2 regions of the Paenibacillus macerans genome follow, and region 2 is predicted to be linked to the other one. Evidence: a T-box and tRNA genes for the amino acid it is inferred to sense, from the RefSeq annotation. Region 2 holds a T-box; the other holds one or more tRNA genes.
What was found. The T-box of region 2 lies ahead of tyrS (tyrosine--tRNA ligase). A T-box ahead of a tRNA ligase gene usually reads a tRNA of that ligase, here a tRNA-Tyr.

Region 1: it encodes a tRNA-Tyr, which carries the amino acid that the T-box ahead of tyrS (tyrosine--tRNA ligase) is inferred to sense. The anticodon was not compared.

What each region holds. Positions count from the first base shown of each region.
Region 1 is NZ_UGSI01000002.1:1,207,935-1,211,312, reverse strand. Features, by position in the region: gene DYE26_RS28615 (dihydrofolate reductase family protein) at 1-16, opposite strand, end outside; gene DYE26_RS28610 (ArsR/SmtB family transcription factor) at 371-697, opposite strand; tRNA gene DYE26_RS28605 (tRNA-Leu) at 981-1,060, opposite strand; tRNA gene DYE26_RS28600 (tRNA-Leu) at 1,082-1,167, opposite strand; tRNA gene DYE26_RS28595 (tRNA-Cys) at 1,179-1,252, opposite strand; tRNA gene DYE26_RS28590 (tRNA-Gly) at 1,264-1,338, opposite strand; tRNA gene DYE26_RS28585 (tRNA-Gln) at 1,346-1,420, opposite strand; tRNA gene DYE26_RS28580 (tRNA-His) at 1,435-1,510, opposite strand; tRNA gene DYE26_RS28575 (tRNA-Trp) at 1,533-1,606, opposite strand; tRNA gene DYE26_RS28570 (tRNA-Tyr) at 1,619-1,704, opposite strand; tRNA gene DYE26_RS28565 (tRNA-Thr) at 1,708-1,783, opposite strand; tRNA gene DYE26_RS28560 (tRNA-Phe) at 1,804-1,879, opposite strand; tRNA gene DYE26_RS28555 (tRNA-Asp) at 1,897-1,973, opposite strand; tRNA gene DYE26_RS28550 (tRNA-Met) at 2,047-2,120, opposite strand; tRNA gene DYE26_RS28545 (tRNA-Val) at 2,136-2,211, opposite strand; tRNA gene DYE26_RS28540 (tRNA-Glu) at 2,327-2,398, opposite strand; tRNA gene DYE26_RS28535 (tRNA-Ser) at 2,473-2,564, opposite strand; tRNA gene DYE26_RS28530 (tRNA-Asn) at 2,637-2,709, opposite strand; rRNA gene DYE26_RS28525 (23S ribosomal RNA) at 2,919-3,378, opposite strand, start outside.
Region 2 is NZ_UGSI01000001.1:2,982,989-2,986,366, reverse strand. Features, by position in the region: gene DYE26_RS13400 (glycerol-3-phosphate responsive antiterminator) at 1-146, opposite strand, end outside; gene DYE26_RS33435 (hypothetical protein) at 507-668, shown strand; gene DYE26_RS13395 (isoprenylcysteine carboxylmethyltransferase family protein) at 758-1,273, shown strand; T-box leader at 1,449-1,658, shown strand; gene tyrS (tyrosine--tRNA ligase) at 1,707-2,966, shown strand; gene DYE26_RS13385 (TetR/AcrR family transcriptional regulator) at 3,018-3,378, opposite strand, start outside.

The sequences.
Region 1 (3,378 bases), on a different contig from region 2:
CCAGCGACAGCTGCATAGTTAAAATGATCTTCCCGATCTCTTGCGATCAACTCCCCAACTTAAAGTAATATCTGCGGAATACTATATCATCTCTCTCGTTCGAGCGTTTCTCACAAATTGCTGACTTGGGGCGTTCATTGGTGCGGAACGATGAGCCGCAGTAACATGCCGACCTGTGGAATGCGGTAACCTCCGGCTTGCTGGATATTTAAAACCATCAATCCGTTTAAGAACCGACAAATAGCAGGAAATCAGCTCATCAAGCTCGTCCGCCGCAACTTACAGTAACTTTCAGTGTTTGTCAACTTCTAATCTTAAAGGAAAACTGGCCGCAAAGGGAACGCCCCTAATGCCGCCAGTTCTGCTCTTACTAATGTTTATTATTGGGATTCATCAAATCTTGAAGGTAAGCATCCAAGCGATCGAACCTCTCGTTCCATATATGACGATAGGAATCCAGCCATTCGTCCATTTCCTGAAAAGGCTCCGGCCGCAGCTGATAAATCCGGCGATTCGCGTCTGCCTGCATATCCACGATTCCTGCATCAAGAAGCACGCGGAGATGCTTGGATACTTGAGGCTGCCGCAGCTGAAGGCGATCGGTTATTCCCCCGACAGTAAGGGGGCCTTCACGCAGTAATTCAACAATGTGTAAACGGTTAGATTCGGCAAGTGCGCTTAATACCGCTGTGTCCATATGATTCTATTTCCCATACAGCACGTTTCTTTTCTTAAAATAAAAGGTGGTCATTTCTCTAGTTATCACCGACTCGGGCTTCTTTCAAGACCCGAAATCGCACTGTATGGCTACCTCCTAACTCCAATATTTTATTGCATCAGTCGCTTAAAATATACATAAAACAGAATATTCCTGTCAAGGAATGGACGCTCATTGGAGGCTTTAGCTTTATGCTGTGAATGTCTCGATATGCAAAAAGTCCTCAGGATGAATCTCCAGAGGACTTCCAATACGTTATTGATGCCGGTGAGAGGACTCGAACCTCCACGGTTTCCCTCACGATTTTGAGTCGCGCGCGTCTGCCAATTCCGCCACACCGGCAAATATAAAATATATACAAAGTGCGGAAGACCAGACTTGAACTGGTACGGTAGTCACCTACCGCAGGATTTTAAGTCCTGTGCGTCTGCCGATTCCGCCACTCCCGCAAATAAAAATATGGAGGCGCCACCCAGATTCGAACTGGGGATAAAGCTTTTGCAGAGCTGTGCCTTACCACTTGGCTATGGCGCCAAAGATAAAAATGGAGCGGACGACGGGAATCGAACCCGCGACCCTCGCCTTGGCAAGGCGATGCTCTACCGCTGAGCCACGTCCGCTTATAAATGGCTGGGGATATAGGATTCGAACCTATGCATGACGGAGTCAAAGTCCGTTGCCTTACCGCTTGGCTAATCCCCAATAAAGTTGAAATATGGGGCGATCGATGGGGATCGAACCCACGAATGCCGGAGCCACAATCCGGTGCGTTAACCACTTCGCCACGACCGCCATATTATTCAAGTTTCAAAACTGGCAGGGGCAGCAGGAATTGAACCCACACTAACGGTTTTGGAGACCGCTGTTCTACCTTTAAACTATGCCCCTATTAGATAAAACTGGTGGAGGCTGATGGATTCGAACCACCGAACTCGTCAGAGAACAGATTTACAGTCTGCTGCGTTTGGCCACTTCGCTAAGCCTCCACGTGGTGCCGGCGAGAGGACTTGAACCCCCAACCTACTGATTACAAGTCAGTTGCTCTACCAATTGAGCTACACCGGCTTTTAATTTTTGTTTTTTAATGGTGGCTCGGGACGGAATCGAACCGCCGACACGAGGATTTTCAGTCCTCTGCTCTACCGACTGAGCTACCGAGCCTTGCAATTAGTTATAAATGGCGGAGCCGACGGGATTCGAACCCGCGGTCTCCTGCGTGACAGGCAGGCATGTTAGGCCTCTACACCACGGCTCCACACTGATAAATTGCCAACTCCACAAACCGATTCGAGCAAGCCTAAGCTCCTCATTACTAATTATGGAGTTAATTGCGGGGGCAGGATTTGAACCTGCGGCCTTCGGGTTATGAGCCCGACGAGCTACCGGGCTGCTCCACCCCGCGTCGTTATATACAATATGGTGGAGGCTGAGGGGATCGAACCCCCGACCCTCTGCTTGTAAGGCAGATGCTCTCCCAGCTGAGCTAAGCCTCCATGGAAAAGACAAATCTTATTGTACCAGATAACATAGCAACAAATCAAGTACTTCTGTAAATAAACCTCTTCCCAAGGGGTTCTTAACCCCATTTGAAACATATTAAGAAAGCAATGACCCGTAGGGGATTCGAACCCCTGTTACCTCCGTGAAAGGGAGGTGTCTTAACCCCTTGACCAACGGGCCGTATGATTTATGCCGGGCCCCCGAAAAGTAATCGGAAACTCCATCATAGCCATAACTTCACTTTTTGGGTGTTATGGCGGAGAGAGAGGGATTCGAACCCTCGAGACGCTTGTGACGCCTACACGATTTCCAATCGTGCTCCTTCGGCCAACTCGGACACCTCTCCACGTGTTTTTGGGCCCCCAGAAAGTAATCGGTATAAGTTTAGAAGCAAACCCACACTTTCTGGGGACTATGACTCCCCGAACAGGACTCGAACCTGTGACAACTCGATTAACAGTCGAGTGCTCTACCGACTGAGCTATCAGGGAACATTAATTAAGTTTTCAAGGCGTTAATCCTTGAAAACTGGATACGAAACTTGATTTGCGTGTTAGCCCCTATTCAGTTCCCGGGGTCCCCGAAAAGTAATCGGAATTACCTACGAAGCCTCGCGTCACTTTTTGGGGTATATTTTTGGGCCCCGCCAAAGTACTCGGACTCAGCTTCGAAGCTTCACGTCACTTTGGTGGGTAGAGTTTTGGATAAGCCCTCGACCGATTAGTACCTGTCAGCTCCATGCATTGCTGCACTTCCACCTCAGGCCTATCAACCTCGTCGTCTTCAAGGGGTCTTACTAATTGGGAAATCTCATCTTGAGGGGGGCTTCACGCTTAGATGCTTTCAGCGCTTATCCCGTCCGCACTTAGCTACCCAGCTGTGCTCCTGGCGGAACAACTGGTACACCAGCGGTGCGTCCATCCCGGTCCTCTCGTACTAAGGACAGCTCCTCTCAAATTTCCTGCGCCCACGACAGATAGGGACCGAACTGTCTCACGACGTTCTGAACCCAGCTCGCGTACCGCTTTAATGGGCGAACAGCCCAACCCTTGGGACCTACTTCAGCCCCAGGATGCGATGAGCCGACATCGAGGTGCCAAACCTCCCCGTCGATGTGGACTCTTGGGGGAGATAAGCCTGTTATCCCCAGGGTAGCTTTT
Region 2 (3,378 bases):
GCTTGATGCACCATGCCGCAGGCGTGCTTGAGCTGGGCGATATGGACATCCAGCAGCACCAGATACTCATACGATGATGCCACGGCCTTCTCCAAATCTTTCATCTGCCGCGACGCAGGTAAAATTCGCTGTTCATAGAAATTCATATTTCAGGCCCCTTTGCTCAAACAGTCCAACCCTATTTTGCATGAAAGCCATGCTTAACTGTACATCCCATGATAAATGCGTTTTTAATCCTATGCAAGCACATAGATTCCGCGCCTTTCTCATATGCTGAAGCCAGGTCGTCCGCTGGATAACGTTATCATTAAAGGCAGCAAGTAAATATATGCTCTAGGCGTTCACTAATGATCGCCTTTTATATGTTCGTGAACACCCTCCGAAAATCCCTGCAACCGAATCCTTGTATTCTCACGCATATATAGGAGATATGTTTTATGTATTGGCTGGCAAGATGTTGTAAGTTATCATAACTTTGCAGACTGACACGTAGGGGAAATAAAAAGATGGACTATATTTTGAAAAAATGCCTATTCGGAACTATCGAACGCTGCGTAGGGGCCGCGGCCGCGTACATCCAGGCCAAAGGCGAGGCGGTGGAGATTTTGAAGGAGGAGCAAGGGAAGGAGAAAATTTTATTGAGGAGTAGTAATAATCAAATTCACTGAATCAATATAAAGTAAAACCAACATAATGAATCAATAATTTATCAATAAGCGAGCACAAATGAAATTGTAAGAGGAGGGAACAATTAGAAATGATTACCGGCATCATACTGATCGTGCTCACCCTGTTCCGCGTGCCTTCGGCCATTATTTCCGGGCGGAACGAAGCAAAGATCATTGCGGGCGGGGGGGTGGAATACGGGCAAACCAACAGCAAGTTGCTGATCGTGGTGCAATTCCTCATCTACATAAGCACGATCGTTTACGCTTTCGTAATGGATGTGCCGATCGGTGCGCATACGTATATCGGGCTGTTGATTTACGCGGTTGCAATGGCGTTCCTCGTATATGTGATCCGCACGCTCGGTCGCTTTTGGACCTTCAAATTGTATATTGCCAAGGACCATGAGTTGATCGAAAGCCCGCTGTTTAAATTTGTCCGGCATCCGAATTATTTTCTGAACATTATCCCGGAGGTGTTGAGTTTTGCAATTATTTCGAAGGCCTGGATCGTGTTTGCGCCGCTGTTTATCCTGCATCTTCTCACCCTGTTCAACCGCATCCGGCTGGAGGAAAAAATGATGAAGCAGAAGTTCCGGCAGTATTAGATGGAATAAAACCAAGCGGTTCCTGACGGCCATTCTTAAAGAGTGGCTATTTTTTGTGGCAACGTCCCGGCAAGAGGTTTGCCGGGTATTTTAGTTATAAATATCGTGCGGTTGACAAAACAGAATAGATATGAAATACTGTCCTTACGAACGTTCGGAAGTACAACTGAATATCATTCAAGCGATGACGGGTTTCATTAAGCAGGTTATCCCTTCTTCAGAGAGCTGGTGGCCGGTGAGAATCAGCGAATATCATCTGTGAATTACACCCCTGAGCTTTTCGCTTTCGCCAGGATAGCGAACGGTCCCCCGTTATAGGCTAGAGATGAAGATCAAATGGATCTTTAAAGAAGGATGGTACCGCGATGCAAGAGTCGCTCCTTTTCAGGAGCGGCTTTTTTTATCCATTTTTTAACTACAGGAGGATTGGAACATGAACTTGCTGGAGGATTTGAAATTTCGCGGATTGATTCATCAATGTACGGATTTGGAGGGATTGGCAAAGAAACTTGCGGAAGGATCGATCCGCCTGTATGCGGGGTTTGATCCGACGGCCAACAGTCTGCACATTGGCCATTTGCTTCCGATTTTAACCTTGCGAAGATTTCAGCTGGCAGGTCATTCGCCTTACGCTTTAGTTGGAGGATCCACGGGGCTGATCGGCGATCCTACGGGCAGATCGGTGGAAAGGCCGATCAACACCAAAGAAACGGTGGAGGCATGGACCGAAAGCATTAAGCTCCAGCTTTCGCGTTTCCTGGAATTTGACCATGCTCCTAATGCGGCAAGGGTGTTTAACAACTACGATTGGTTTGCTTCCATAAATATCATTGAATTTCTCAGGGATTGCGGAACCTGCTTCACGATAAATTACATGCTGGCCAAAGAAACCGTTCAATCCCGTTTAAACCAAGGCGTTTCATTTGCGGAATTGAGCTATATGCTGCTTCAGGCCTACGATTTTGCGTTTCTCCATAAGGAATACGATTGCGCTCTGCAAATAGGAGGAAGCGATCAATGGGGAAATATCACCGCAGGCCTGGAAATGATCGATAAAGTTTTGCACAAGAAAGCCTATGGTCTGACCATGCCGCTGGTTATGAAAAAAGATGGAACGAAATTCGGAAAAACCTCAGGCGGAGCGGTTTGGCTTGATCCGCAGTTGACCTCTCCTTACGAGTTTTATCAGTTCTGGCTTAATACGGACGACGCTGACGTTGTTCCGTTTCTGAAGTACTTTACGTTCCTGGAATGCGAGGAAATTTTGGAATATGAAGAGGCTTTAACGAACAAGCCTGAAGAAAGAGCGGCACAGCGCGCACTTGCCAAAGAAGTTACCGCTTTGGTCCATGGAGGACAGGAAGCTTCAACATGCGAAAAAGCATCGGAGATCTTGTTTCGAGGAGAGTTGCATCTTTTAGCTCCGGACGATTTGGAAGCCGTATCCTGCGGAGTTTCAACGATTCAAGTCGATAAGCGTGAGAAAATGACGTTGTTGGAATTATTGATTTTGTCGGGGGCCGCGCCGTCCAAAAGACAAGCTAGGGAAGATTTTCAAGCCGGAGCCGTTTATCTGAACGGGTTTAAAGCAACGGATCCCGACCTTGTCGTGGGGGAAGGCCAACGATTGCATCAAGCCTACGCCGTCATTCGCCGCGGGAAAAAAAGCTATCACCTCGTTAAGTTCCAGTAGGCCATGAAAAGGCCGCCCGATTTCAGATACCGGGCGGCCTTTTAACTAAACTTATTCCCGGGATACCCCATGCCAAAATACATCCCATGAAGCCTCCAGTCGCAAGTCAAACGAATCCGGACCGGAGTAAATGAGCTCGACAAGCATCCCTTCCAGAAGATTCATAAAAGCGATGGCGAATTTCTCGTGACTGACCCGCAACTTCAAGGAACTTATTTTCAAAGCGGATAATATTTTATCCTGCGTGAATTGAAAGTATTGCATTACGGTCTTTTGTATTTCATCGCCTTGTTGCTCGGGAACAAGAAAACCCAGATAAAGAATCAGCCTTAAATTCAGCTCCCGGCTATATCTCGTTTTATACTGGGCAATAAACCGGTATAACTGATCCTGTAATGACGCATCTTCAGCT